3 regions of the Streptomyces sp. NPDC054863 genome follow, and region 2 is predicted to be linked to each of the others. Evidence: predicted binding sites of a transcription regulator. Region 2 holds the regulator's gene; each other region holds the start of a gene.
The links. Region 2 encodes HrcA, which represses chaperone genes, less so after heat shock. Its sites were predicted from a motif close to TTNGCACTCNGNNNNNCNGAGTGCNAA; they were not measured.
Positions count from the first base shown of each region.

Region 1 (9,473 bases), on a different contig from region 2:
ACAAGGGCACGGGTTCCGCCGTCACCTCCACCTGGACGCCGAACATGTACGCCTACACCGCGGCCTTCGACCGCAACGACTACGGGCTGGCCGCAGCCGCCTCCGTGCTCCTCGCCCTCACGGCCGCACTGCTGTCGTTCGTGGTGACCAGGCTGGCGGGCGGACGCAAGCAGAAGAACGCCGGCCAGAACAACGCCGACCGGAAGAAGGCCGACCGGAAGCGGGCCGGTCAGGGGAACGCCGGCCAGAAGAAGGCCAAGAAGGTGGCGACCGCATGAGCACCCACGCAGGCACCTCTCCCGGCAACCGCTGGCTTTCCCGTACGGCGGTCAACGGCGCGCTCGTCCTCGCCACGCTCTACATGCTCTTCCCCCTGGTCTGGCTGCTCACCGCCGCCACCAAGGACGCCGGCGGACTGCTCGCGGGCAACGCCTTCTCCTTCGAGGGCTTCGACCTCGGCCGGAACCTCTCCGACCTGGCCTCGCACGGCGACGGCATCTACTTCCGCTGGTACGGCAACTCCCTGCTGTACGCGGGTGCGGGGGCCGTGCTCAGTTCGCTGGTGAGCGTGGCCGCGGGCTACGCCTTCGACAAGTACGCCTTCCGGGGCAAGGAGAAGCTGTTCTCCACGGTGCTGCTCGGGGTGCTGGTCCCGACGACCGCGCTCGCCCTGCCGATGTACCTGCTGGCCAGCAGGATCGGGCTGGTCAACACCTACTGGTCGGTCCTGCTGCCGGTCCTGGTGCACCCCTTCGGCGTCTACCTCTCCCGGGTCTTCAGCGCGGGCTACATCCCGAACGAGGCCCTGGAGGCCGCCCGTATCGACGGCGCGGGCGAGCTGCGGATCTTCCTCTCGATCGGTCTGCCCATGGTCATGCCGGGCTTCGTGACCGTCTTCCTCTTCCAGTTCACCGCGATCTGGAACAACTTCTTCCTCCCCCTGGTGATGCTCTCGGACCAGAAGCTCTTCCCGCTGAGCCTCGGCCTGTACGCATGGAACTCGGGCGCCCACGCCGAGCCGACGTACCTCCCGATGGTCGTCACCGGCTCCCTCCTCGCCGTCATCCCCCTGATCGTCGCCTTCGTCTCCCTCCAGCGGCACTGGAAGGCCGGGCTCACGGCCGGCAGCGTCAAGTGACGGGTGCAGCACCCGGGGTCCGAGCGCCGAACGAACCGATGAGGAGACCTGAGTTCCACCATGCACCACGCCACTGACAATCGCCCCGCGACCCTCCTCGCCATGGCCCCCGGCATCGCCGAACGCCTCCTCACCGACGAGCACCGCACCCGCCTGGCCCGGATCGCCCGCACCGACCCGCACCTGGTCGCCCACGACCTGCACTCCCCCGCGTACGCGACGGCGCTCGCCGGGGCGGAGGTGCTGCTCACCTGTTGGGGTGCGACCCCGCTCACCCCCGAGGTCCTGGCCCGCGCCCCGAAACTCCGCGCCGTCGTGCACGCCGCGGGTTCCGTCAAGCACCACATCACCCCGGCCTGCTGGGACCGCGGCCTGCTCGTCAGCGCGGCTGCCGGGGCCAACGCCCTGCCCGTCGCCGAGTACACGCTCGCCGCGATCCTCTCCGCGGGCAAGCAGGTCCGCCAAGCAGCGCTGAAGTACCGGGAGTTGAACGGCGCCGCCCACGACTGGCGCACCGAGCTGCACTCCTCGGGCAACTACCGCCGCACCGTCGGCATCGTCGGCGCCTCCCGGATCGGCCGCCGCGTCATCGAGCTGCTGCGCCCCTTCGACGTGCACACGCTGCTGTACGACCCGTACGTGAGTACGTCCGAAGCAGCCGGACTCGGCGCCGAATCAACGGACTTGGCCGGCCTCTGCGCCCGCAGCTCGGTCGTCTCCGTGCACGCCCCGCAGCTCCCCGAGACCCACCACATGATCGGCGCCGCACAGCTGGCGGCGATGCCGGACGGGGCGACGCTGATCAACACGTCGCGGGGCTCACTGGTCGACGAGGCGGGGCTCCTGGAGCATTTGCGCTCAGGCCGCCTGGAAGCCGTACTGGACGTGACCGAGCCCGAACTCCCGCCCGCCGGTTCGCCGTTCTACACCCTGCCTAATGTGCTGCTCACCCCGCACATGGCGGGGTCGTTCGGGAACGAGCTGCATCGGATGGCGGACCATGCGCTGGGTGAGTTGGAGCGGTACGCGGCGGGGGCGCCGTTCTCGGAGCCGGTCCACCGTGACGCGCTCGGGCACTCCGCGTAGCGCGTGCCGCAGGGAACACCAACCGCCCGGCCCCGCCACCACGCACCGAAGCCCGGCCCCCGCCACGAAGGTGGGGACCGGGCTTCAGTGACGTACGGCCGAAACCGGCCGTACTACCGACTGAGCCTGAGCTCAGTGGGAGTGGCCGTGGCCGCCGTGACCGGCGTCGCCCTCGTCCTCGGCCGGCTTCTCGACGACCAGGGTCTCGGTCGTGAGCAGCAGCGACGCGATGGACGCGGCGTTCTCCAGGGCGGAGCGGGTGACCTTGACCGGGTCGATGACGCCGGCCTTGACCAGGTCGCCGTACTCGCCGGTGGCGGCGTTGAAGCCCTGCCCGGCCTCCAGGTCGGCGACCTTGGAGGTGATGACGTAGCCCTCAAGGCCGGCGTTCTCGGCGATCCAGCGCAGCGGCTCGACGGCGGCGCGGCGGACGACCGCGACACCCGTGGCCTCGTCGCCGGTCTTGCCGAGGTTGCCCTCAAGGACCTTCACGGCGTGGACGAGCGCGGAGCCACCACCGGAGACGATGCCTTCCTCGACCGCGGCGCGGGTCGCGGAGATGGCGTCCTCCAGACGGTGCTTCTTCTCCTTGAGCTCGACCTCGGTCGCGGCACCGACCTTGATGACGCAGACGCCACCGGCGAGCTTCGCCAGGCGCTCCTGCAGCTTCTCGCGGTCCCAGTCGGAGTCCGTGGACTCGATCTCGGCCTTGATCTGGTTGACGCGGCCCTTGACGTCCTCGGAGTTGCCCCCGCCGTCGACGATGACCGTGTCGTCCTTGGAGATCGTGACGCGGCGGGCGGTGCCCAGGACGTCCAGACCGGACTGGTCGAGCTTGAGGCCGACCTCTTCCGCGATGACGGTGGCACCGGTGAGGGTGGCCATGTCACCGAGCATCGCCTTGCGGCGGTCGCCGAAGCCCGGGGCCTTGACGGCCACGGCGTTGAACGTGCCGCGGATCTTGTTGACGACGAGGGTGGAGAGCGCCTCGCCCTCGACGTCCTCGGCGATGATCAGCAGCGGCTTGGAGCCACCGGCGCCGATGACCTTCTCCAGGAGCGGCAGCAGGTCCTGGATCGAGCCGATCTTGCCCTGGTGGATCAGGATGTACGGGTCGTCGAGGACGGCCTCCATACGCTCCTGGTCGGTCACCATGTACGGCGAGAGGTAGCCCTTGTCGAAGGCCATGCCCTCGGTGAAGTCGAGCTCCAGGCCGAAGGTGTTGGACTCCTCGACGGTGATGACACCGTCCTTGCCGACCTTGTCCATCGCCTCGGCGATGAGCTCGCCGACCTGCTGGTCCTGCGCGGAGAGCGCGGCCACGGCAGCGATGTCGGACTTGTCCTCGATCGGGCGGGCGGTCGCGAGGAGCTCCTCGGACACGGCCTTGACCGCGGCGTCGATGCCCTTCTTCAGGGCGGCCGGGGAGGCACCCGCGGCGACGTTGCGCAGACCCTCGCGGACCAGCGCCTGGGCCAGCACGGTGGCGGTGGTCGTACCGTCACCCGCGATGTCGTTGGTCTTGGTCGCCACCTCCTTCACCAGCTGGGCGCCGAGGTTCTCGTACGGGTCGTCGAGCTCGACCTCACGCGCGATGGTGACACCGTCGTTGGTGATGGTCGGGGCGCCGAACTTCTTGTCGATGACGACGTTGCGGCCACGGGGGCCGATCGTCACCTTCACGGTGTCGGCAAGCTTGTTGACGCCGCGCTCAAGGGCGCGACGGGCGTCCTCGTCGAACTTCAGGATCTTCGCCATGGAGCTTTTCAAGTCCTCTCGGAATACGAACTGCGCAAGCACGCGGCCCGGCCGGGGTGAACCGCGGGCCTACGTGAAAACGAGCTACGCCCCTGACCACCCGGCGTGTGAGCGGGGGCCAGGGGCGCAGATCAAGCAATGCGGAAGCTAAGTGCTTCTCGGCTGCCTACTTCTCGATGATGGCGAGAACGTCGCGGGCCGAGAGGACGAGGTACTCCTCGCCGCTGTACTTCACTTCGGTGCCGCCGTACTTGCTGTACAGCACTACGTCGCCGACGGAGACGTCGAGCGGCAGGCGCTCGCCGTTCTCGAAGCGGCCCGGGCCCACGGCGAGGACGACGCCCTCCTGGGGCTTCTCCTTCGCGGTGTCCGGGATGACCAGGCCGGAGGCCGTGGTCTGCTCGGCGTCGAGCGGCTGGACCACGATGCGGTCCTCAAGCGGCTTGATGGCAACCTTGGAGCTTGCGGTCGTCACGATCCGGTCTCCCCCTTCGGAGATCTCACGGGGTTAACAGTCTGGGGTGGCGACCAGGTGGATCCGTCGTCGCGGGTGCCGGACCTGCCTGTCGCTGTGTTGGCACTCTCCAGTGGTGAGTGCCAGGGCCGAGACTATGACGCGGTTAGCACTCGGTCAAGCGGAGTGCCAATTCAAGCCCCCCGGGAGTGGCTCGGACGCCCCCTGGGAGTGGTCCCGGGGCCCGCCGGGGCAGGTCACAGATAGTCCTCCAGCCGCGCCACCGTGAACCCCTGGTCCTGGATCCTGCGCAGCATGCGGGTCGTCATCTCGGTGATGGTCGAGCCCTTGAGCTCGTCCGGGCCGCGGAAGTGGGCGAGGACGATGTCACCGGACTTGAGGCGGTCGCCCTCCGCGTAGCGCATGTTGTGGATCTGCATCGACTCGCGCCACAGGACGAGGGCCCGCACGCCGCAGCTGCCGGCCGCGCGCACCGTGTCGTCGTTGTAGTTGCCGTACGGCGGGCGGAAGAGGGTGGGGCGGGTGCCGAAGCGGGCCGCCAGACGGTCCTGCTGGCCGCAGATCTGCTTGCGCTGACCCTCGTACGACAGCGTCCGCAGGTTCGCGTGTCCCGTGGTGTGGTTCTGGATCGTGCCGCCGCCCGCGTCGCGCAGGTGCTTGAAGTGGTCGTAGTCGCTCCCGGCGACGCTGTCCGTCAGGAACATGCTGATCGGGAGCTTCAGCTCCCCGACCATCTTGACGAACCGGGGGTCCTTCTCCGCCCCGTCGTCGAAGGTCAGGAAGACGACCTTGTCGCGGGTGCGGACCCGGTCCAGGACGACGGGCGGTCCTGACGCCTTGAGCACGGGCTTACGGTCCGGGCGCGCCGGGACCGGCGCGAGGGGGCCCGCCAGGCCCCAGCGCGCGTACGCCTTCAGGGGTACGCCCCGGGCGTCGGTCCCCGGTGCGGCGGGCGCGGGCGCCGCCTTCTCGGGCGTCGCCCGTCCGGGCGTCGCAGCCTCCGCCGCGGTCCCTTCCGGCGGTGCGCCGGAGCCGTCCCCGGCCCCTGGCCCCGCACATCCGCTCACCCCCGCGACGAGCACACCGACCGCCACAGCCCCCGCCACCCACAGTCCCGACCGGCGTGCCCGTCCTCGCATCACACGTAATCCTCCAGCTTGGCCACGGCGTAACCCTTGGCGGTGATCGTCTTCATGACGCGACGAATCATGTCGGGCATGGACCCCTTCCAGTCACCCCGCCCCCGGAAATGGGTGAGGACGATGTCGCCGGGGTGCAGGTCCTTGTCCCATTCGCGCCATTCCATCCGGTCCGGGAAGGCCTCCGCCGCCCACAGCGGGACCGCCTTCACCCCGCAGGTCTTGGCGGCGAGCAGCGTGTCCTTGTTGTAGTTGCCGTACGGCGGGCGGAAGAGCGGAGGGCGCTTGCCGTAGCGCTTCTCGATGTTGGACTGCTGGCCGCAGATCTCGCGCTTCTGCCCGTCGTACGAAAGGCCGGGCAGATAGCGGTGGTTGAGGGTGTGGTTGTGCAGGGCCACGCCCTTGCGCTGCATCTTCTTGAAGTACGCGTAGTCCTCCTTCACCAGGTAGTCGGAGAGGAACGCGCTGTACGGGATCTTCAGCTCGGCCATCATCCGGATCAGCTCGGGGTCCTTCTCGGCCCCGTCGTCGATGGTCAGGAACACGACCCTGTCCTTGACCGGCACCGTCGTGAAGACCGGCGGCAGTCCCTCCGAGACGTGCCCGTCCACCTCGAAGCCCTGCCGGGTCTTGATCTTCGGCTTGGCCCTGGGCGCCGGAGGCACGGCCAGCGGCGTCTGCGCCAGCCCCCAGCGCCTGGCCGCCACCACCCGGGCCGCCTGCGCGGCCTTGGCCGCGGCCTGCTCGCGCCGCAGCTTCTCGGCGGGCGAGAGCAGGGCGCCGCCCGCGCCGTCCACCGCCTTCCGCCCCTCCCCCGACTCCCCCAGCTCCCCCGACTCCTTCCCGACGGCGGACCCGCCCCGCCCGCCCGTCTTCTCCTCTGCCGGGGTCGCGCACCCCGAGGCGATCGCGGCCGTCACCAGAACCGCTACCGCCATGGTGCCCCGCCTGCGCCCGACTGCTCCCGAGATATCCACAGAGAGCCCTCTTTCTTCTGCTTGTCGTACAAGTCGCATGGCGCCGCATCCTGTCAGCGGGGCGGGGCGGGGGGTGGGCGACACGGGGAGGGGGCACGGACGGTCGCCCACCTGGCCCACAGAGGGTCCCACCTGGCCCACAGGGGGGGTGGGGCGGGCGGGTCGGGCGGTTCTGCCGGGCTGGACCACAATGGGACGGGTGACGAACCACTCCGGCCGCCCCTCCGGCAACGACAACGCCGACGCCTCCGGCACCTCCGGCGCCGCTGGTACCTCCGGCGCCACCACCGGCCCTGGCACCACCGACGCCGCCGTCGGCGCAGACACCCCGGGCGGCCCAGGCACCCCGGACACCACCGGCGCCACCACCAGCACCAGCACCGAGACCGCCGCCCTCGCCGCCTTCCGTGCCCTCCTCACCCCCGAGGGCCAGGCCCTCCTAGCCGAGCTGCGGGACTACGACCCCGCCCAGGCCCTGGCGCTCGCGACCCGGCTGCGCCGCGACCATCCCGTCGAGCTGGTGTCGGCGGCACTCGCCCAGGCCCGGCTGCGGCAGCGGGCGGCCGCGAAGTTCGGCGCCGAGGACGCGCACCGGATGTACTTCACGCCCAACGGGGTCGAGCAGTCCACCCGCAAGTCGGTCGCCGACCACCGGGCGGCCCGGTTCCGTACCCTCGTCCCCGCCGCCACTCCCCACGTCCTCGACCTCTGCGGCGGCATCGGCGGCGACGCCCTCGCCATGGCCCGCGCGGGCCTGGCCGTCACCGCCGTCGACCTCGACCCCGCCACCTGCCTCGCCGCCCGCGCCAACGCGCGGGCCCTCCTCCCCGACCCCGCCGCGCTCACCGTCGTACAGGCCGACGTCCTGACGTACGACCTGACCGGCGCGCAGTCCCTCTTCATCGACCCGGCCCGCAGGTCGGGCGCCCGCGGCCGGATCTTCGACCCCGAGGCGTACTCCCCGCCCCTCTCCTTCTCCATCGAGGCGGTGCGCGAGGTCGGCGCCGGCGCCATCAAGATCGCCCCCGGCATCCCCCACGAGCTCGTCCCCGACGACTTCGAGGCCGAGTGGATCTCCGACAACGGCGACGTGAAGGAAGCGGTCCTCTGGCACGCGCCCAGCAGCCAGGGCCGGGACCAGGACCGGGAGATCGTCGGCGGCACCCGCCGCGCCACGCTCCTCCCCTCTGGTGCGACCCTCGTCGGCCGCGGCCTCCCCAACCCCGACGTCCGCAAGGTCGGCCGCTACCTCTACGAGCCCGACGGCGCCGTCATCCGCGCCCACCTCGTCGCCGAGGCGGCCGAGGAGCTGGAAGGCGGCCTGATCGACGAGACGATCGCGTACATCACCGCCGACGCGCTACGCCCCACCCCGTACGCCACCCCGTACGAGATCACCGACCAACTCCCCTTCGGCGTAAAGAAGTTGAAGGCCCTCCTTCGCGAGCGCGAGGTCGGCATCCTCACCATCAAGAAGCGCGGCTCGGCCGTCGAGCCGGAGGAGCTCCGCAAGAAGATGAAGCTCTCCGGCAAGAACTCCGCGACCGTCTTCCTCACCCGCGTCGCCGGCGCCCCGACCATGCTGCTCGGCCACCCGGCCTGACCAGGCCGTACGGGTCGGGCGGGCGGACGGGCGGGGCGGGCAGGCGGACGGGGCGGGCAGGCCGACGGGGACTCAGTCGCCCTTCTCCGCGCACTCCCGCACATGCACATTGCGCGCCGCGATGAGCCCCCGCATGTACCGGTCGAGCGCCACCGCTTCCACGCCCGTCCCCAACCACCCCAGTGGCGCCGCGAATTCGACGACGTCCCGCATCACCGTCCCGCCGTGTCCGTCCGGCTCGAACCAGTGCGCGTGGTGCCACCGCTTGAACGGCCCGGTCACCTGCTCGTCCACGAAGTGCCCCGGCCGTTCGTACGCCGTGATGCGTGAAGTCATCCGCCACCGCACGCCGAAGTGCCTGGCCTCCCAGGTGACGGCGTCCCCGAGCACCATCCGTCCGGCCCGCACACCCCCGACGATCCGCTCGCCCGAACCGGCCATCGAGGCCGTGTGCAGATCCACGTCCAGCGAGAGGTCGAACACGGCCGCGGGCGAAGTCCCGATACGCGTGACGACCTCGAATCTCTTCATACGGGGATGCTCGCACGCGGCCCTGAACCAGCGATCCGGCGGCCCGCACCCTCGCCGGCTCCGGATCCCGGCCCCCAGCTCCCGGCTCCCGGCTCCGAGTCCTGGCCGATCGATCCCGTACGGCGCGAGACACCTGCGTAGGGTCGCCCGCATGACCTATCTGGAAGACGCACTGAGCGAATTGCAGCGCGTGCTCGGACCCTGCGCCGGGGACACCAGCGGTGCCGACTGGTCCGTCCCCGCCGGATCCCTGACCTGGTCCTGCTGGGAGACCGCCGCGCACATCGCACACGATCTGACCGCGTACGCGGGGCAGTTGGCGGCCCGTCCGACGGACCGCTATCTGCCGATGGACCTGACCGTGCGGCCCGGGGCCGCCCCGGGTGACGTCCTGCGCGTGATCGCCGCCGCCGGCGCAATGCTCGGCGCCACGCTGGCCGCCTCCGGCCCCGAGGTGCGGGCGTACCACTGGGGCCCGTGCGATCCGACCGGGTTCGAGGCGATGGGGGTGGCCGAGGCGATGCTCCACACGTACGACATCACGCGGGGCCTCAAGGTGCAGTGGGTTCCCCCGGCCCGGCTGAGCGCCTTCGTGCTGGAGCGGCTCTTCCCCGATGCCCCCGGGGCCGCCGACGCTCCCGACAGCGATCCGGCGCACGTGTTGCTCTGGTGCACGGGTCGCGGCGACCTCCCCGGCCGCGAGCGGCGTACGGCGTGGGTGTGGCAGGCCGCACGGGACGAGTAGCCGGGTCCGGTCAGCCCTGCC
Region 1 covers NZ_JBSGZD010000038.1:15,770-25,242, reverse strand. Annotated here, with positions in the region: gene ACWGIG_RS10615 (carbohydrate ABC transporter permease) at 1-278, shown strand, start outside; gene ACWGIG_RS10610 (carbohydrate ABC transporter permease) at 275-1,138, shown strand; gene ACWGIG_RS10605 (hydroxyacid dehydrogenase) at 1,199-2,224, shown strand; gene groL (chaperonin GroEL) at 2,357-3,982, opposite strand; gene groES (co-chaperone GroES) at 4,149-4,457, opposite strand; gene ACWGIG_RS10590 (polysaccharide deacetylase family protein) at 4,694-5,596, opposite strand; gene ACWGIG_RS10585 (polysaccharide deacetylase family protein) at 5,596-6,612, opposite strand; gene ACWGIG_RS10580 (THUMP-like domain-containing protein) at 7,022-8,176, shown strand; gene ACWGIG_RS10575 (SRPBCC family protein) at 8,249-8,707, opposite strand; gene ACWGIG_RS10570 (hypothetical protein) at 8,859-9,452, shown strand.
Region 1: the regulator HrcA is predicted to act here: its motif matches at 4,603-4,629, upstream of groES (co-chaperone GroES).

Region 2 (9,473 bases):
CTGTCTGGTCGGTGGTCAGCGCGACCGCGAAGGAACTCAGACCGCCCGCCGTACCCGGCTCGCACGCCACGACGCCCGCCACCGCCGCACCGGCGAAGGCCATCGCCGCGAGGGTGCGCCTGTGCCGTATTCGCCTCATTGCCCCCATGGGGGGCAGCCTGCCACCGCGCGCGGGGCAGGGACAGGGGCGTTTCAGCCGCCCAGCAGCAGCCACTCCTGGAGTTCCACCAGGTTCCCCTCGGGGTCCTTGAGGTGGGCGCCGCGCATGCGCTCCGTCATCGCGGCGGGTCCGTGCACGAGTACCGCACCGCGCCCGGTGATCTCCTCGCAGTACCGGTCGAGGTCGTCGACCCGCAGCACCACGAACGACCGGTGCCCGGCGGGGTCCGCGGCGAGCTCGCCCAGCAGCTCGGCCATCATGGCCCGGTCCTGGAGGGCGATCCCCGCGGACCCTGTCGTCGGCGAGAACTTCTCGTACGGCCCGTCGGCGAACCCGGACTGGGGCTTCAGCCCCAGCACCTCGCCGTAGAAGCGGTAGCAGGCACGGAAGTCCGAGACCAGCAGCCGGACTTGAGCGAGTTCCATGACGCACTCCTCTTTGAGGTGGTGGAGGACGGGGCTGCCCCCGCAGGAGCTGCTCCCCGGGGGACTGTTCCCTGCGAGGACTGTTCCCTGCGGGGACTGTTCCCTGCGGGGACTGTTTCCCTGCGGGGACTGTTCAGGACCACCGGCCGGTGCGCCCCAGCAGCAGCGCCGTCGCCGCCGTACCCGCCGTGGACGTACGCAGCACACTGCGTCCCAGCCGGTACGGTTTCGCCCCCGCCGCGCCGAAGACCGCCAGCTCCTCCGGGGACACTCCCCCTTCAGGCCCTACGACCAGCACGATGCTGCCCTCTTGAGGGAGCTCCGCGACCGCCAGCGCACCGCTGTCGGCGTCCCGGTCCTCGTGCAGCACGGCGGCGAAGTCGGCGGTGGCCAGAAGTGCCCCCACCTGTTTGGTGCTCATCGCGTCCGCGACCTCGGGGAAGCGGAGCCTCCGCGACTGCTTCCCGGCCTCCCTCGCGGTGGCCCGCCACTTGGCGAGGGACTTGGCGCCCCGCTCGCCCTTCCACTGCGTGATGCAGCGCGCGGCCTGCCACGGCACGACGGCGTCGACCCCGGTCTCCGTCATCGTCTCGACGGCCAGCTCGCCCCGGTCTCCCTTGGGGAGGGCCTGCACGACGGTGATGCGCGGCCGGGGTTCGTCCTCGACGACCGTCCCGGTGATCTTCACGACGAGCCGGTCCTTGCCCTCCGCCGCGACGACGACGCCCACGGCGCCGTTCCCCGCCCCGTCGGCCAGGACGACGTCCTCGCCCTCCCGCAGGCGCCTCACGGACACCGCGTGGCGCCCCTCCGGGCCCTCCAGGACGTACTCCCCGCCCTGCGGCACGCTCTCCACCACGAACACCGGCGCCGTCATGACGTCGACCTCCTCAAAGCCATCTCCGTCCACGCCGAGTCCGCCTCGGCCGCAAGGACCTGTACGAGCCGCCCGGCGGGCAGGTCCCGCGCCAGCCGGTGCCCCTGCCCCGCCCACAGCGCCATGCCCTGGGCGTCGCCCACCCGGGCGGCGGCCCTGCGCAGCCCCGCGGTCATGTGGTGCACCTCGGGATACCCGGACGGGGCGTACGGGCCGTGCTCGCGCATGAACCGGTTGACCAGGCCCCGCGCGGGCCGCCCGGAGAACGCCCGGGTGAGTTCCGTCCGTACGAACAAGGGGTTCCGCAGGGCCTTCTTGTGCACCACGTGCGCCCCGGACTCCGGGCACGCCAGGAACGCCGTCCCCAGCTGTGCCGCGTCCGCGCCCGCGGCCCGTACGGCGGCGATCTGCGCACCGCGCATCAGCCCTCCGGCGGCGATCACCGGCAACTGCACGGTCTCGCGGACCTGCGTCACCAGGGACAGCAGCCCGAGCCCGCTGCTGCCGTCGGTCTGCGGGTCGTCGCGGTGCGTGCCCTGGTGCCCGCCCGCCTCGATGCCCTGCACGCACACGGCGTCCGCACCCGCCCACTCGGCGGCCTGCGCCTCTTCCGGGGTGGTGACGGTGACGACCGTAAATGTCCTGACATTCGTGAGGGCGTCGAGTTCATCTCTGGAGGGGCAGCCGAAGGTGAAGGACACCACGGGCACGGGGTCGTCGACGAGGAGTGCCAGCTTGGCCTCGTACCCGTCGTCGGTGCCGTGGTCGTCGCGCTCGGCGATCGGCGTCTCGTACCAGGCACTCTCACTCGCGAGCTGCTGGCGGTACAGGTCCAGGGCCGCCGGGTCGGCGGCGGGCTGCGGCATGAACAGATTGACCCCGAACGGTTTCGGGGTCAGCGCGCGCAGTTGCTTGATCTCCTCGTACATCCCGTCGGCGGTCTTGTATCCGGCCGCGAGGAAGCCGAGCCCGCCGGCCTCGGACACGGCGCCGGCCAGCTCGGGGCAGGAGGCCCCACCGGCCATGGGCGCCTGCACGATCCCTCGCCGGCACAGCTCTCCCAGCGCGGGCATCACCCTGGACTCAACAGACATGCCCGCATCGTTTCACGACCCCGCCCACCCGCCGAATCGAACGAAAACGGGGCCGGGCCCCGTGGCCCGACCCCGTTTCGCACAACTGACTGTGCCTGCCCGGGGGACGACCCCCGGACCCCCAGCAGGGCATCGGCTGCTCAGCGCCCGTTGAAAGCGTCCTTCAACCGCGAGAACAACCCCTGCTGCCCCGGCTGGAACTGCCCCGTGGGCCGTTCCTCGCCGCGCAGCTTGGCCAGTTGGCGCAGCAGGTCCTCCTGCTGCGGGTCCAGCTTCGACGGCGTCAGCACCTCGACGTGCACGATCAGGTCGCCCCGACCGCCACCGCGCAGGTGTGTCACACCGCGCCCGTGCAGCGGCACCGACTGGCCCGACTGCGTACCGGGCCGGATGTCGATGTCCTCGACCCCGTCGAGCGTCTCCAGCGGCACCTTGGTGCCGAGCGCGCCCGACGTCATCGGGATGGTCACCGTGCAGTGCAGGTCGTCGCCGCGCCGCTGGAAGGTGGGGTGCGCCAGCTCGTGGATCTCCACATAGAGGTCGCCGGCGGGGCCGCCGCCGGGGCCGACCTCACCCTCGCCCGCGAGCTGGATGCGGGTGCCGTTGTCGACACCTGCCGGGATCTTCACCGTGAGCGTGCGACGCGACCGGACGCGGCCGTCACCGGCGCACTCCGGGCACGGCGTCGGCACGACCGTGCCGAAGCCCTGGCACTGCGGGCAGGGCCGCGAGGTCATGACCTGGCCGAGGAACGACCGGGTGACCTGCGAGACCTCACCGCGACCGCGACACATGTCACAGGTCTGCGCGGAGGTGCCGGGGGCCGCGCCCTCGCCGCTGCAGGTCGTACACACCACAGCGGTGTCGACCTGGATCTCCTTGGTGGTGCCGAAGGCCGCCTCGTTGAGGTCGATCTCCAGCCGGATCATGGCGTCCTGGCCGCGGCGGGTCCGCGAGCGCGGGCCGCGCTGGGACGCCGTACCGAAGAAGGCGTCCATGATGTCGGAGAAGTTTCCGAAGCCACCCTGGCCGAATCCGCCCGCGCCACCTCCGCCGGAGGCCGACAGCGGGTCGCCGCCGAGGTCGTAGACCTGCTTCTTCTGCGGGTCCGACAACACCTCGTAGGCGGCGTTGATCTCCTTGAAGCGCTCCTGAGTCTTCGGGTCCGGATTCACATCCGGGTGAAGCTCACGCGCAAGACGCCTGAACGCCTTCTTGATTTCGTCCTGGGAAGCGTCGCGGCGCACGCCGAGTACGGCGTAGTAGTCCGTGGCCACTTACGACTCCGCCAGGATCTGTCCGACGTAACGTGCCACTGCGCGTACCGCTCCCATCGTTCCGGGGTAGTCCATGCGGGTCGGTCCGACCACGCCTAGCTTGGCGACTGCCTCGTCGCCCGAACCGTAGCCGACTGCGACCACGGACGTAGAACTGAGTCCCTCGTGAGCATTCTCATGACCGATACGTACGGTCATGCCGGACTCCGTGGCCTCGCCGAGCAGCTTCAGCAGCACGACCTGCTCCTCCAGCGCCTCCAGTACGGGGCGGATGGTGAGCGGGAAGTCGTGGCCGAAGCGGGTGAGATTGGCGGTGCCGCCGATCATCAGCCGTTCCTCGGTCTCTTCCACGAGCGTCTCCAGAAGAGTCGCGAGAACCGTCGAAACGGTTCCCCTGTCCTCCGGTTCGAACGACTCGGGAAGTTCCTGCACCAGTTGCGGCACGTCGGCGAACCGGCGGCCCACGACCCGGCTGTTGAGCCGGGCCCGCAGGTCCGCGAGGGACACCTCGCCGAACGGCGCCGGACAGTCGATCATCCGCTGCTCGACCCGGCCGGTGTCGGTGATCAGCACCAGCATCAGCCGGGCGGGCGCCAGCGACAGAAGCTCCACGTGCCGCACCGTCGACCGCGTCAGTGACGGGTACTGGACGACGGCCACCTGCCGGGTCAGCTGCGCGAGCAGCCGCACCGTACGGGCGACGACGTCGTCGAGGTCGAGGGAGGCGTCCAGGAAGCTCTGGATCGCCCGCCGCTCCGGCGTGGACAGGGGCTTGACCCCGGCCAGCCGGTCGACGAACAGCCGGTAGCCCTTGTCCGTGGGGATGCGTCCGGCGCTGGTGTGCGGCTGGGCGATGAACCCCTCGTCCTCCAGGGCCGCCATGTCGTTGCGCACGGTGGCAGGCGAGACGCCGAGCTGGTGCCGCTCGGTGAGGGCCTTGGAGCCGACGGGCTCCTCCGTGCCGACATAGTCCTGGACGATGGCGCGCAGCACTTCAAGTCTGCGTTCACTGAGCATCGCGCACACCTCCAAGCCGTGATGTTCCCTGGTGCGGATCGGGCGTACGGGACGGGTGCCCCGGTGCCCTGCCTGGCACTCCCCGCGTGCGAGTGCCAACGATTGTCCGGGCCAGTGTACGGCGGCGGAGTGCTGCCCGGGCAAGGGCGGCAGCTCACGCTAGCGTCACGGTATGGAGATGCGATGGGAAGAGGCCGGCTGGGAAAGTCTCGCTCCGGGCGTCGGCAGGCGCCGGCTGCCGGGCTGGGACGCGACCGTCGGCCTGGTGGCGGGCGCGCACGGGGCGCTTCTGTACGACACGGGGTCGACGCTGCGCGAGGGCGCCGGGATCCGTCTACAGGCCGAGCGGCTGCTCGGCCGCAGAGTGACGCATCTCGCGCTCAGCCATCCCCACTTCGACCATGTGCTGGGGGCGGGCGTCTTCGCGGGCGTCGAGGTGTTCGCCGCCGCCGGCATGGACACGCTGCTCGTCTCCCAGCGGGAGTCGATCTCCACCGACGCGGTGCGTCAGGGGGTGGCGCCCGGCGCCGCCGTCGAGGCCGCGGAGCTGCTGGCCGCCCCGCACCACCTGGTCTCCGGCGAGCGGACCCTCGACCTGGGCGGCGGGCGCAGCGTCCTGTTCGCCAACCTGGGGCCCGCACACAGCGGCCACGACCTGGTGGCCCTCGTGCCGGGCCTTCGGGGCGGCCCCGAGGTCGTCTTCTGCGGGGACCTGGTGGAGGAGTCCGGGGAGCCTCAGGCGGGCCCTGACGCGGTCGGCGGGCGGTGGCCCGAGGCACTGGACCGGCTCCTCTCGCTGGGCGGCGAGGACGCCGTGTACGTGCCGGGGCACGGTGCGGTGGTGGACGCGGCGTTCGTACGGGCCCAGCGCGACGCACTGGCACGCCGTTTCGCGGCCTCCTGACCGAGTCTCCCGGGCGGCGGCCCCGGCAGGTGTCGTAGCGTCTGACGCATGCGCAGCTACAGCCCCGACTTCACCCCGCCCTGGAAGAGGTCGACGCCCGCCCCCGAACTCCCCGCCGAACACGACCTGGTGGTCGAGGAGGTGTCGACGGGCTTCTGCGGTGCGGTGATCCGCACCGAGAAGACGGCGGAGGGTCCGACGGTCACCCTGGAGGACCGCTTCGGCAAACACCGGGTGTTCCCGATGACTTCGGCCGGCTTCCTCCATGAGGGCGCGCCGGTGACGCTCGTACGGCCGCCCTCGGGGGCCGGTCCCGTGCGCCCCGCCCGTACGGCCTCCGGTTCGGTCGCCGTCACGAACGCGCGGGCGCGCGTGGCGCGGGCGGGCCGCATCTACGTCGAGGGGCGGCACGACGCGGAACTGGTGGAACGGGTCTGGGGCGACGACCTGCGCATCGAGGGCGTCGTCGTCGAATACCTGGAGGGCATCGACGACCTGCCGGCGATCGTCGCCGAGTTCGCCCCGGGACCGGACGCGAAACTCGGCGTCCTGGTCGACCACCTGGTGCCCGGCTCGAAGGAGTCCCGCATCGCCGCGCAGGTGACGAACGCCGACGTCCTGATCGTCGGGCACCCGTACATCGACGTGTGGGAGGCCGTGAAGCCGTCCTCCGTCGGCATTCCCGGCTGGCCTCGGGTCCCGCACGGCCAGGACTGGAAGACGGGCGTGTGCCGGGCGCTGGGCTGGCCGGACAACACGGGCGCCGCCTGGCAGCACATCCTGGCGCGGGTCCGCACGTACAGGGACCTGGAGCCGTCCCTGCTCGGTGCGGTGGAGCGGCTCATCGACCACGTGACGGTCGGCGACGTCCCGCAGGGCTGACCGGAGCCGGACCCCGCGGTGGGCCGCCGCGCGAGTTCCCGCGGGCCCGGTGGCGCGGCGCCCCGCCCGGTGCGCAGTCCACGTGGCGCGGCGGCCCCGCCCGGTGCTCAGTCCACCAGGTCCCGCACCACCGCGTCCGCCAGCAGTCGGCCGCGCAGGGTGAGCACCGCGCGGCCCTCGGCGTAAGGACCGTCCTTCAGGAGGCCGTCCCTTACCGCCTTCTCCGCGGCGGCCAGCCCGGCGGGCTTCAGCAGCGACAGCTCGCAGCCCTCGACGAGCCGCAGTTCCAGCAGGATCCGCTCGACCCGGCGGTCCTCGTCGAGCAGCACCTCGCGCCCCGCCCCGGGGGACCTCCCGTCGCCCAGCGCCTGTGCGTAGGCACCGGGGTGCTTGACGTTCCACCAGCGCACGCCGCCGACGTGGCTGTGCGCCCCGGGGCCTGCGCCCCACCAGTCGGCGCCGCGCCAGTACAGCTCGTTGTGCAGGCACCGGCCGGCCTCGGAGGTCGCCCAGTTGGACACCTCGTACCAGGAGAATCCGGCCTTCGAGAGCGCCGTCTCCGTCATCAGGTAGCGGTCGGCGTGCACGTCGTCGTCCGTCATCGGGACCTCGCCGCGCCGGATCCGCCGGGCGAGCTGGGTGCCCTCCTCGACGATCAGCGCGTACGCGCTCACATGGTCGGGGCCCGCGCCGATCGCCGCGTCGAGGGACGCCTGCCAGTCGGCGTCGGACTCCCCCGGCGTGCCGTAGATCAGGTCCAGGTTCACATGGTCGAACCCGGCCGCCCGCGCCTCCGCGACACACGCCTCGGGGCGCCCCGGGGTGTGCGTACGGTCCAGGATCTTCAGCACGTGCTGCTTGGCGCTCTGCATCCCGAACGACACCCGGTTGAAGCCGCCCTCGCGCAGTTCCGCCAGGTACGCCGGATTCACCGACTCGGGGTTGGCCTCCGTCGTGACTTCGCAGTCGTCCGCGAGTCCGAACTCGTCCCGCACCGCCCCCAGCATCCGTACGAGATCGGCGGCGGGCAGCAGGGTGGGCGTCCCGCCCCCCACGAAGACGGTCCGAACGGGCCGCGGATCGTCGCCCAGCACCTTGCGCGCGAGACGCACTTCCTCCACCAGCGTCCCCGCGTAGTTGTCGCGCGAGGCAAGCGCTCCGCCCGACCCGCGGAGCTCGGTCGCCGTGTACGTGTTGAAGTCGCAGTACCCGCAGCGGGTCGCGCAGTACGGCACGTGCAGATAGAACCCGAGGGGCCGCTCCCCCGCCCCCCGCAACGCGTCAAGAGGCAGTGCCCCGTCCTCGGGCATGGGCTCACCATCAGGCAGTACAGAAGGCATGCCCCCATTGTCCGCCCTCCGGGGACCCGGCAGCGCCCCGTCCTACTCCGCCCGCAGCACCAGCAACGCCATGTCGTCGTCCGGCGGGTCCGCAGCGAACCTGTGCACCGCCCCGGTGATCCTCTCCGCCACTCCCTGCGCCGAAAGCCCCGCACACTCCGCCAGCTCCGCCGCCAGCCCCTCCCCGTCGTCGAACATCACCCGCCCGCACCGCCGCTCCGTCACCCCGTCGGTCACGCTCAGCAGCACCTCCCCCGGCGCCAGCACGAACGTCTCGCTCTCGTACGCCGCGTCGTCCAGCACCCCGAGCAGGACCCCCGGCTGCGCCGCCGCCCGTACCGCTCCGTCGGGCCGCAGCACCAGCGGCAGCGGGTGTCCGGCGCTGGAGAGCGTGCAGCGCACACCGCCGCCGTCCGCCTCGGGGAGCGGCTCCAGCTCTCCGTACAGCATCGACAGGAAGCGTGCCTGCGGTCCGTCCGGGAGTTCCTGGCCGCCGGCTGCGGCCACCAGCCGCGCCGCCGCGTCCGCGGACTCGGTCGCGTCGTCGAGGAGCAGCCGGTTGAGCCGGTCGAGGACCTCCGACACCTGGTAGCCCTCGCGTGCGAGCAGCCGCAGCCACGGCCGCACGAGTCCGGTGACGACGGCGGCCTCCGGCCCGTTCCCCTGTACGTCGCCGAGGGCGAAGCACCAGCGTCCTTCGGCCGCGTGGAAGACGTCGTAGAAGTCGCCGCCTGCCAGCCCCTCGCCCCGCGGCTGGTAGACGAGGGCGCTGGTCAGGCCGGGGATCTCGGCGACCTGGCTGGGCAGCAGCGCCCGCTGCAGGACGCTGGAGATGGTGGCCTGCTGGGTGTACCTGCGGGCGGCGCCGACGGCCAGCGCCACCCTGCGCACGAAGTCCTCGATGAGCCCGGTCACCTCGTCGGGGATGCGCAGTATCCCGGCCCTCCCGAGCATCAGGATGCCGACCCGGCGCCCGCCCACCACCATCTGGCAGGCGAGCACCGCGCCGGCGCCGCCGAAGCTCTCCGCCGTGCCCGGCCAGGGCAGTGCCACGGGGCCGCCGCGGGCGGACTCGGGCAGCTTGGGAGGCTCCTTCTCCAGCAGGGTGCGCAGTTCCTCCATGCATCCCTCGCGCGCGTGCCAGACCCGGGCGAGCCGCGGTTCGGCCCCCGGGCCGCCGCCCTCCGGGTCGAGCCATACGGCGCACCAGTCGGCGAGCCGGGGCACCAGCAGCTGTGCGGCGAGGGCCACCACCATGTCCTGGTCGAACTGCCCGGCCAGCAGGTCGGAGGCCTCGGCGAGGAACGACAGCGCGCCCCGGTTGATCCAGTCCGGGTCCTCGTCGCGCAGCTGCCTGCGCGGCAGCGGGGCGAGGATCTCTGCCACCCGCAGCCCGCGCTGGAGTGCCTGGTGGGAGGCGAGGGCGGTGGGGGTGAGCATGGGGCCGTTGGCCGCGGCGGGCTGCCAGCCGTCCAGCGGGAGCGCCGCCCAGACGGT
Region 2 covers NZ_JBSGZD010000074.1:15,999-25,471, forward strand. Annotated here, with positions in the region: gene ACWGIG_RS16285 (hypothetical protein) at 1-148, opposite strand, end outside; gene ACWGIG_RS16290 (VOC family protein) at 193-585, opposite strand; gene ACWGIG_RS16295 (16S rRNA (uracil(1498)-N(3))-methyltransferase) at 719-1,462, opposite strand; gene ACWGIG_RS16300 (nitronate monooxygenase) at 1,459-2,556, opposite strand; gene dnaJ (molecular chaperone DnaJ) at 2,697-3,833, opposite strand; gene hrcA (heat-inducible transcriptional repressor HrcA) at 3,834-4,850, opposite strand; gene ACWGIG_RS16315 (MBL fold metallo-hydrolase) at 5,023-5,754, shown strand; gene ACWGIG_RS16320 (DUF3097 domain-containing protein) at 5,803-6,636, shown strand; gene hemW (radical SAM family heme chaperone HemW) at 6,744-7,976, opposite strand; gene ACWGIG_RS16330 (SpoIIE family protein phosphatase) at 8,019-9,473, opposite strand, start outside.

Region 3 (9,473 bases), on a different contig from region 2:
GGACTCGCGAGAGTCCCGGGCCTTCGGCGTGCCCGGGGCAGCGGGCTCAGCCGCGCAGGGCCTCCAGCTGTTCCAGGAACCACTGCTGCGGGGGCAGTGCCGTCGCAGCCGCGGCCAGGCGCTTCGTGCGTTCCGCGCGCTCCGCCGGTTCCATCGTCAGCGCCTCGTGGAGCGCGTCGGCCGTGCCCGTCACGTCGTACGGGTTGACGACGATCGCGTCGGCGCCGAGTTCCTCGTACGCGCCCGCCTCCCGGGACAGGACCAGCGCGCAGCCCTCGTCCGAGACCACCGGGATCTCCTTCGCGACCAGATTCATGCCGTCGCGGATCGGGTTGACCAGGGCGACGTCGGCGAGCCGGTACGCGGCGAGCGAGCGGGCGAAGTCGTCCTTGACGTGCAGGACCACCGGGGTCCAGGTGGGCGTCCCGTACTCGGAGTTGATGTCGTCGGCGATGCGCTGCACCGACTCCGTGTAGTCGCGGTAGACGGCCAGGTCCTGGCGGGAGGGGTAGGCGAAGGCGATGTGCACGACGCGGGTCCGCCATTCGGGGCGGGTGTCCAGGAGGTGTGCGTACGCGAGGAGGCCGCGCACGATGTTCTTGGAGAGCTCGGTGCGGTCGACGCGGACGATCGTGCGGCGGTCGGTGCCTCCGACCTGCTCGCGGAGGGAGGTCAGACGTTCCTCGACGTCCGGCCGGTGTGCGCGCTCGCGCAGGAAGTCAGCGTCGGCGCCGAGGCCGTGGACGCCGATCCGCTTGCCGTCGAGGGCCTCCTCGCCGAGGATCTCCAGCGCGCACGCCGTGAACGCGTCCGCCCAGCGGCGGGTGAGGAAGGCCGCCCGGTCCGCGCCGAGAATGCCCCGCAGGAGCTGCTCGGCGATGTCGTCGGGAAGCAGCCGGAAGTAGTCGACCGGGGCCCACGGGGTGTGCGAGAAGTGGCCGATGCGCAGGTCGGGGCGGAGCGCGCGGAGCATCCCGGGGACGAGGCAGAGGTGGTAGTCCTGGACGAGGACGGTGGCGTTCGGGGCCGCCGACTGGGCCAGGGCCTCGGCGAAGGCCAGGTTGTAGGCCTCGTACGCAGCCCACCGGCGCCGGAACTCCGCGTCGAAGACGGGCTCCACCGGGGTCTGGTAGAGCAGGTGGTGGACGAACCACAGGACCGAGTTCGAGATGCCGTTGTACGCGGCCGTGTGCGTGTCCGCGTCGATGTCGAGCATGCGGACACCCGGCTCGCCGACCCCGCGGCGCACCGCCTCCCGGTCTCCTTCGCCGAGTGCGGAGCACACCCACAGCGCGTCCGCGTCCGGGCCGATCGCGGAGAGCCCGGAGACCAGGCCGCCGCCGCCGCGCTTGGCGGTCAGCTCCCCGTCGTCGCCCAGGGCGTACGTCACCGGGCCGCGGTTCGACGCGACGAGGACCTGGGCGGCGGCGGGGGACCGCGGAGGGTCGTACTGGGAAGCCATGTGGCGAAACCTAGCCGGTCCGCGATCCCCTCAAACGTGCGTACGGGGCGGCATGCCGATGATTCGGGCGGCGGTCCGCCGATTCAGGCCGCGTGCCGCTCCGCGTACTCCGCGATCTCCCGCATCGGCGGGCGCTCCTCCGTGTCCACAGGGTGTGTACGGGGGACGAAGGCGGTGCCGACGCGCTCGAACTGGGTGAGTGCGGGGCGGATCAGATGGCCCCGGGAGAGCCGGAGCTGGGCCGTGCGGTAGATCGCGGCGGCCATCCGGCCCAGGGCCTGGCCGTCCTGGTGGCGGTGGATGCGCACGCCCACGTCCACCTGGGCGAGCGCGTCGAGCCCGACCGTGTGGAGCGAGTCGATGAGCAGGCCGAGCTCGACCCCGTATCCGACGGGGAAGGGCAGCCGCTCCAGGAGGGAGCGGCGGACCGCGTACTCCCCGCCCAACGGCTGTACGAATCCGGCCAGTTGGGGCCAGTGGAGATTGAGGAGGGGGCGGGCCATCAGCTCGGTGACCCGGCCGCCCTGACCGGCTGCCCCGTCCAGCGGGCGGTCGTACGTCGCCTTCACGAAGTGCACGCCGGGGTCGGTGAGCAGCGGGCCGACGATGCCCGACACGAACGACGCGTCGAAGTCCTTCAGGTCCGCGTCCACGAAGCAGACGACGTCGCCCGTGGTCACCAGGAGCGACCGCCAGAGCACCTCGCCCTTGCCGGGCACGGCCGGAACGCGCGGCAGGATCTCGTCCCGGTGCACCACCCGGGCGCCCGCCTCCGCGGCCTCCTTCGCCGTGTGGTCGGTCGAGCCGGAATCGATCACCACCAGTTCGTCCACCAGGGGTGCGCCGGGGCCCATCAGGTCCCGGCGGATCGTGTCGACGATGCGGCCGACCGTCGCCTCCTCGTTCAGGGCGGGCAGGACGACGCTGACGGTCTGGCCACGGGCGGCCTTGGCGGCGAGCAGCTGCTCCAGCGGGCGGTCGGCGGCGGTCCAGGACCGCGTGCTCAGCCAGCGCTCCACCTCTTCCAGCACGCCCGTCACTCCTCAGTCCTGGAGACATCTGTGATCTATCTCGCGGTCCGGACGGCTGGCACGCCCGTCCGGGGGTTCGGTTACAGTCTTGAACAACGCGGACGACCGTCGCATGTCGGGGTCTGTACGCACACAAACACCCGGGCCGTACGCACGGCACCCGGAGTCATAGCGCTCATCCAGAGGGACAGAGGGAAACGGCCCGTTGAAGTCCCGGCAACCCCCCGAACGACCGCGAGGTCAGGTCGGGAAGGTGCCAATTCCGTCTCGTGGCGAAAGCCGTCGCGGGGAAGATGAGGAAGGACCTCGCCATCATGGCTGTGCAGACCACCGAAGCCACTCGGGCCGCCGAAGCCGCTCGGAACACCACTCCCGTAGACCTCGGCCCCGCCGCCGCCCTCTCCTGCCGCGAGTGCGGGGAGCGCTTCGAGCTCGGCCCGATCTTCGCCTGCCAGCTGTGTTTCGGCCCGCTGGAAGTGGCGTACGACCTCCCGACCGGAAGCCCCGAGGAGCTGCGCAAGCGCATCGAGGCCGGCCCGGAGAACATCTGGCGCTACGCCCCGCTGCTGCCCGTCCCCGCCGACGTGGCCACCAAGCCCAGCCTGAACCCCGGCTTCACGAAGCTGGTCAAGGCGGACAACCTGGCCCGTGAGCTCGGCGTCACCGGCGGTCTGTACGTCAAGGACGACTCCGGCAACCCGACGCACTCCTTCAAGGACCGCGTCGTCGCCATCGCCGTCGAGGCCGCCCGTGCCTTCGGCTTCACGACGCTCTCCTGCTCCTCCACCGGCAACCTGGCCGGCGCGGTCGGCGCCGCCGCCGCGCGGGCCGGCTTCCGCTCCTGCGTGTTCATCCCGCACGACCTGGAGCAGGGCAAGGTCGTCATGGCCGCCGTGTACGGGGGCGAGCTCGTCGGCATCGAGGGCAACTACGACGACGTGAACCGCTTCTGCTCCGAGCTCATCGGCGACCCGCTCGGCGAGGGCTGGGGCTTCGTCAACGTCAACCTGCGCCCGTACTACGGCGAGGGTTCCAAGACCCTCGCGTACGAGATCTGCGAGCAGCTCGGCTGGCGGCTGCCGGACCAGATCGTCATCCCGATCGCCTCGGGCTCGCAGCTCACGAAGATCGACAAGGGGTTGCAGGAGCTGATCAGGCTCGGCCTCGTCGAGGACAGGCCGTACAAGATCTTCGGCGCCCAGGCGGAGGGCTGCTCGCCGGTCTCCACCGCGTACAAGGCCGGTCACGACGTCGTGAAGCCGCAGAAGCCGAACACCATCGCCAAGTCGCTGGCCATCGGCAACCCGGCGGACGGCCCGTACGTCCTGGACATCGCCCGCCGTACGGGCGGCGCCGTCGAGGACGTGAACGACGAGCAGGTCGTCGACGCGATCAAGCTCCTGGCCCGCACCGAGGGCATCTTCGCGGAGACCGCGGGCGGCGTGACCGTCGGCGTCACGCAGAAGCTCATCGAGGCCGGTCTGCTGGACCCGACGCTCACCACGGTCGTGCTCAACACGGGAGACGGTCTCAAGACGCTGGACGCGGTGGCCCCGACCACGGGCCCCTCCGCGACCATCCGGCCGAGCCTGGACGCGTTCCGCGACGCCGGCCTGGCCCGCTGACACCCTCGACCCGTACGACGTACGCAACGGAAGGCTGAACACCATGAGCGTCAAGGTCCGCATCCCCACCATCCTCCGCACGTACACCGGCGGCGAGTCCGAGGTCACCGCCGAGGGCGCCACCCTGTCCGAGGTCATCGCCGACCTGGAGAAGAACCACACCGGCATCGCCGCCCGCGTCCTGGACGACCAGGGCAAGCTGCGCCGCTTCGTGAACGTGTACGTGAACGACGACGACGTGCGCTTCGAGAGCGGCCTCCAGACGGCCACGCCGGACGGCGCGGGCGTCTCGATCATCCCGGCCGTCGCGGGCGGCTGATCCCGCGAGGGGCGGTCAACCGCCCTCCCGTTCACCCAAGTTGCCCTCTCCGCTCACAAGCGGAGGGGGCAATTCTCTATGGTTGAAAGAGGTAGAGTAGGGGAAGCCCCGCTCTCCGCCTGTGCCCCGCGCATATGAGAACGAGAGAAGATGCGGGCCGCGCCCGCGAGCCTTTTGCCGCCGATGCGCACACTATGTCCGGCCCGACTTGCCCTGGAATCACGGTAGTTGACCGATCCGGGCGTTCAGGCGTGCGCAGAATTCTCGTCCGATTGACCTGTTGCAGAGGGCAGTTGGGCGGATACATTCAGCCGCGGTCGACGCGCTTCGGCGCACACCTACCGCGTTCCTGTCGGCGGGTGGGGTCTGACCCGGGGCCGCGAAGTGCGGTCCCGCGCAAGGGCCAGTAATAGGGGAGTTAGGCATGGCTCAGGGCACCGTCAAGTGGTTCAACGCGGAGAAGGGGTACGGCTTCATCGCGGTCGACGGTGGTGCGGATGTTTTCGTCCACTACAGCGCGATCCAGATGGACGGCTACCGCACCCTTGAAGAGGGTCAGCGAGTCGAGTTCGAGATCTCGCAGGGCCAGAAGGGTCCGCAGGCGGACATGGTCAAGCTCGCCGTCTGATCTCGGCGCGATCGGCCACAGACGCACTACCGATACTCACGCGCTCAGGGCTCGTACCTCGTCACAAGGGGTACGGGCCCTTGGTGCGTCCGGCGCCGGACGCCCGGCATCCGGCCCACGGCGTGCTGTTCCCGCCAGGATCTGTGGTAGCCGCTTGCACTCGCAGGGGTCGAGTGCTAATCATTGGCGTTAGCACTCTCCCAGTGAGAGTGACAGAAACTTGGACCAGGTAGGTGAGGTCCGAAGGGTGCGGGGGTAAGGAATCCTCCGCATTCTCGGGCCGTCCGTCGCGGGCACCGACCACCGGTCCGGAGAAATCCACCCCGTCCTGGGAGGACCACTTCACATGGCCAAGATCATCGCGTTCGACGAGGAGGCCCGGCGCGGCCTCGAGCGTGGCATGAACCAGCTCGCCGACGCCGTCAAGGTCACCCTTGGCCCCAAGGGCCGCAACGTCGTCCTTGAGAAGAAGTGGGGCGCCCCCACGATCACCAACGACGGTGTCTCCATCGCGAAGGAAATCGAGCTGGAGGACCCGTACGAGAAGATCGGCGCCGAGCTCGTCAAGGAGGTCGCGAAGAAGACGGACGACGTCGCCGGTGACGGTACGACGACCGCGACCGTCCTCGCGCAGGCGCTGGTTCGTGAGGGCCTGCGCAACGTTGCCGCCGGTGCCAACCCGATGGCCCTGAAGCGTGGCATCGAGAAGGCCGTCGAGGCCGTCTCCGCCGCGCTCCTGGAGCAGGCGAAGGATGTCGAGACCAAGGAGCAGATCGCTTCGACGGCCTCCATCTCCGCCGCCGACACCCAGATCGGCGAGCTCATCGCCGAGGCGATGGACAAGGTCGGCAAGGAAGGCGTCATCACGGTCGAGGAGTCGCAGACCTTCGGCCTGGAGCTTGAGCTCACCGAGGGCATGCGCTTCGACAAGGGCTACATCTCGGCGTACTTCGCGACCGACATGGAGCGTATGGAGTCCGCGCTGGACGACCCGTACATCCTCATCGTCAACAGCAAGATCGGCAACGTGAAGGACCTCCTTCCGCTGCTGGAGAAGGTCATGCAGTCCGGCAAGCCGCTGCTGATCATCGCCGAGGACGTCGAGGGCGAGGCGCTCTCCACCCTCGTCGTCAACAAGATCCGTGGCACGTTCAAGTCCGTCGCCGTCAAGGCCCCGGGCTTCGGCGACCGCCGCAAGGCCATGCTGAACGACATCGCCATCCTCACGGGCGGCACGGTCATCTCCGAGGAGGTCGGCCTCAAGCTGGAGAACGCCGGTCTCGACCTGCTCGGCCGCGCCCGCAAGGTCGTCATCACCAAGGACGAGACGACCATCGTCGACGGTGCGGGCGAGAGCGAGCAGGTTGCCGGTCGCGTCAACCAGATCCGCGCCGAGATCGAGAACAGCGACTCGGACTACGACCGCGAGAAGCTCCAGGAGCGCCTGGCGAAGCTGGCCGGCGGCGTGGCCGTCATCAAGGCCGGTGCCGCCACCGAGGTCGAGCTCAAGGAGCGCAAGCACCGCATCGAGGACGCCGTTCGCAACGCGAAGGCCGCCGTCGAAGAGGGCATCGTCGCCGGTGGTGGCGTCGCCCTCCTCCAGGCCTCGGCCGTCTTCGACAAGCTGGAGCTCACGGGCGACGAGGCGACCGGCGCCAACGCCGTCAAGCTCGCGCTGGAGGCCCCGCTCAAGCAGATCGCCGTCAACGGTGGTCTTGAGGGTGGCGTCGTCGTGGAGAAGGTCCGCAACCTGCCCATCGGTCACGGCCTGAACGCCGCGACGGGTGAGTACGTCGACATGATCGCCGAGGGCATCCTGGACCCGGCGAAGGTCACGCGCTCCGCCCTCCAGAACGCCGCGTCGATCGCCGCGCTGTTCCTCACCACCGAGGCCGTCATCGCCGACAAGCCCGAGAAGGCCGGCGCTGCCGCCCCGGGTGGCATGCCGGGCGGGGACATGGACTTCTAAGTCCCCCTCTCGCTGGTAGCAGTACGTACGCCCACCGGGGCGGTATCCCTTCGGGGGTGCCGCCCCGGTGGCGTTCCCGGCTGGGCGTTCCCAGGTGGCCGGCCGGGGCCGGTCGTCACAAGCTGAAGCGCATGGACTCCCTGGACTCAGTGATCGTCGACATCAACGACGCCTTCTGGAGTTACCTGCTCATCCCGCTGGTGATCGGCGCGGGGCTGTACTTCACGGTCCGGTCGAGGGCCGTCCAGGTGCGGATGTTCCCCGAGATGATCCGGGTGCTCGGCGACAAGGCGCTGCCGGACGCGCAGGGCCGCAAGGCCGTCTCGTCGTTCGGCGCCTTCACGATCTCGGCGGCGGCGCGGGTCGGGACGGGGAACATCGCGGGGGTGGCCGCCGCGATCACGCTCGGCGGGCCCGGCGCGGTGTTCTGGATGTGGGTGATGGCGACGGTCGGTGCGGCTTCGGCCTTCGTCGAGTCGGCGCTGGCGCAGCTGTACAAGGTGCGCGACCACGACGGTACGTACCGGGGCGGGCCCGCGTACTACATGCAGCGCGGGCTGGGGAAGCGGTGGCTGGGCGTGCTGTTCGCGGTGACGATCACGGTCACCTTCGGGTTCGTCTTCAACGCGGTGCAGGCCAACACGATCGTCTCGGTCGTCGGCGGGTCCTTCGGCGGTGCGGCCTCGTGGCGGGAGCCGGTCATCGGGGTGGCGCTGGCGGTGCTGCTCGGTCTGGTGGTCTTCGGCGGGGTACGGCGCATCAGCAGCGTGACGCAGGTGCTGGTGCCGGTGATGGCGCTGTTGTACCTCTTCCTGGGCGTGGCCGTGGTCGTCCTCAACATCACCGATCTGCCGCGGGTGCTGGCGGACATCGTGGGCAGCGCCTTCGGGTTCCGGGAGGTGGCGGGCGGGGCGATCGGCACGGCGATCCAGCAGGGCATCCGGCGCGGGATGTTCTCGAACGAGGCGGGCCTCGGGTCCTCGCCGAACGCGGGCGCGGCGGCGGAGGTCTCGCACCCCGTCAAGCAGGGCCTCGTGCAGGCGCTGGGCGTCTTCTTCGACACGATCCTGATCTGCACCATCACCGCGTTCATCATCCTGACGACCAACCCGGAGCTGGCGGGGGCCAGGCAGGGCGCGGACCTCACGCAGAACGCACTGACGTCGTCGCTGGGCGGCTGGGCCGGGCACGTCCTGACGGTGGTCGTCTTCATGCTGGCGTTCAGCTCGATGATGGGGAACTACTACTACGGGCAGTCCAACATCGAGTTCATCACCGGGGACGAGAAGAAGTGGGTGCTGCCGGTCTACCGGGCGCTGGTGCTGACGGTCGTCTTCCTGGGGGCGCTCGGGTCGGTGTCCATCGTGTGGAACCTCGCCGACATCTTCATGGGGTTCATGGCGCTGGTGAACATGGTGGCGATCATCCCGCTGTCGGGCATCGCGTTCCGGCTCCTTGAGGACTACCGCGCGCAGCGCAGGACGGGCATCGACCCGGTGTTCGTACGGGACCGGATGCCGGAGCTGCGGGACGTGGACTGCTGGCAGCGGTAGCGCCCTTAGGGGCGCGGGGCTCTGTTGGATTTGCGGCTCCGCCGCGTGGGCGCGGCCAGCCACCACGCACCCGCACGTACGGACTAGACCCCGACCGGCGTCTTCGGCTCCGCCGGGTCCGCAGCCGTCTCCGCCGCCGGAGTGTTCAGCTCCGACAGCATCGTCTTCGTGAAGCCGAAGTAGTACGTGGCGGCGAAGCCGACGATGTAGCCGATGAGGAGGCCGCCCGCGTAGACGGCGATCGTCGTGCCGAGGCCGTGGTTGCCCTGGAGGAGCGGGAAGAGGGCCCAGCCGGACGGGCCGATGGCCGTCGAGCCGACCTTGTCGCCGAGCATCGAGAAGAGCCCGACGAACGCGCCGCCCGCCGCGCCGCCCGCGCACGCCGTGATGAACGGGCGGCCGAGGGGGAGCGAGACGCCGTAGATGAGGGGCTCGCCGACGCCCAGGATGCCTGCCGGGAGGGCGGACTTGATGGTGTTGCGGATCGAGTGGTTGTTCTTGAGGCGCAGGAAGACGGCCGCCGCGCAGCCGACCTGACCCGCGCCCGCCATCGCCAGGATCGGCAGCAGGACGGTGAAGCCCTGCTGCTCGATGAGGGTGGTGTGGATGGGGATGAGCGCCTGGTGCAGGCCGAGCATGACGAGCGGGAGGAAGAGACCGCCGAGGACCAGGCCCGCGAAGGCGCCGGTGTGGTCGAGGAGCCAGTCCGCGCCCGTACCGATGGCGGTGGAGATCTCACCGGCGACGAACATCAGGCCGAAGATGGTGACCAGGCCGGAGAGCAGCACGGTGAGGGTGGGTGTGACGAGGACGTCGAGGGATTCGGGCACCCAGCGACGGCACCACTTCTCGATGTGTACGGCGAGGACGGCCGCGGCGAGTGCGC
Region 3 covers NZ_JBSGZD010000039.1:31,461-40,933, reverse strand. Annotated here, with positions in the region: gene ACWGIG_RS10910 (alpha,alpha-trehalose-phosphate synthase (UDP-forming)) at 47-1,462, opposite strand; gene ACWGIG_RS10905 (glucosyl-3-phosphoglycerate synthase) at 1,546-2,493, opposite strand; SAM riboswitch class I at 2,666-2,793, shown strand; gene thrC (threonine synthase) at 2,808-4,118, shown strand; gene ACWGIG_RS10895 (MoaD/ThiS family protein) at 4,162-4,437, shown strand; gene ACWGIG_RS10890 (cold-shock protein) at 4,862-5,065, shown strand; gene groL (chaperonin GroEL) at 5,412-7,034, shown strand; gene ACWGIG_RS10880 (alanine/glycine:cation symporter family protein) at 7,166-8,587, shown strand; gene ACWGIG_RS10875 (PTS transporter subunit EIIC) at 8,671-9,473, opposite strand, start outside.
Region 3: the regulator HrcA is predicted to act here: its motif matches at 5,255-5,281, upstream of groL (chaperonin GroEL).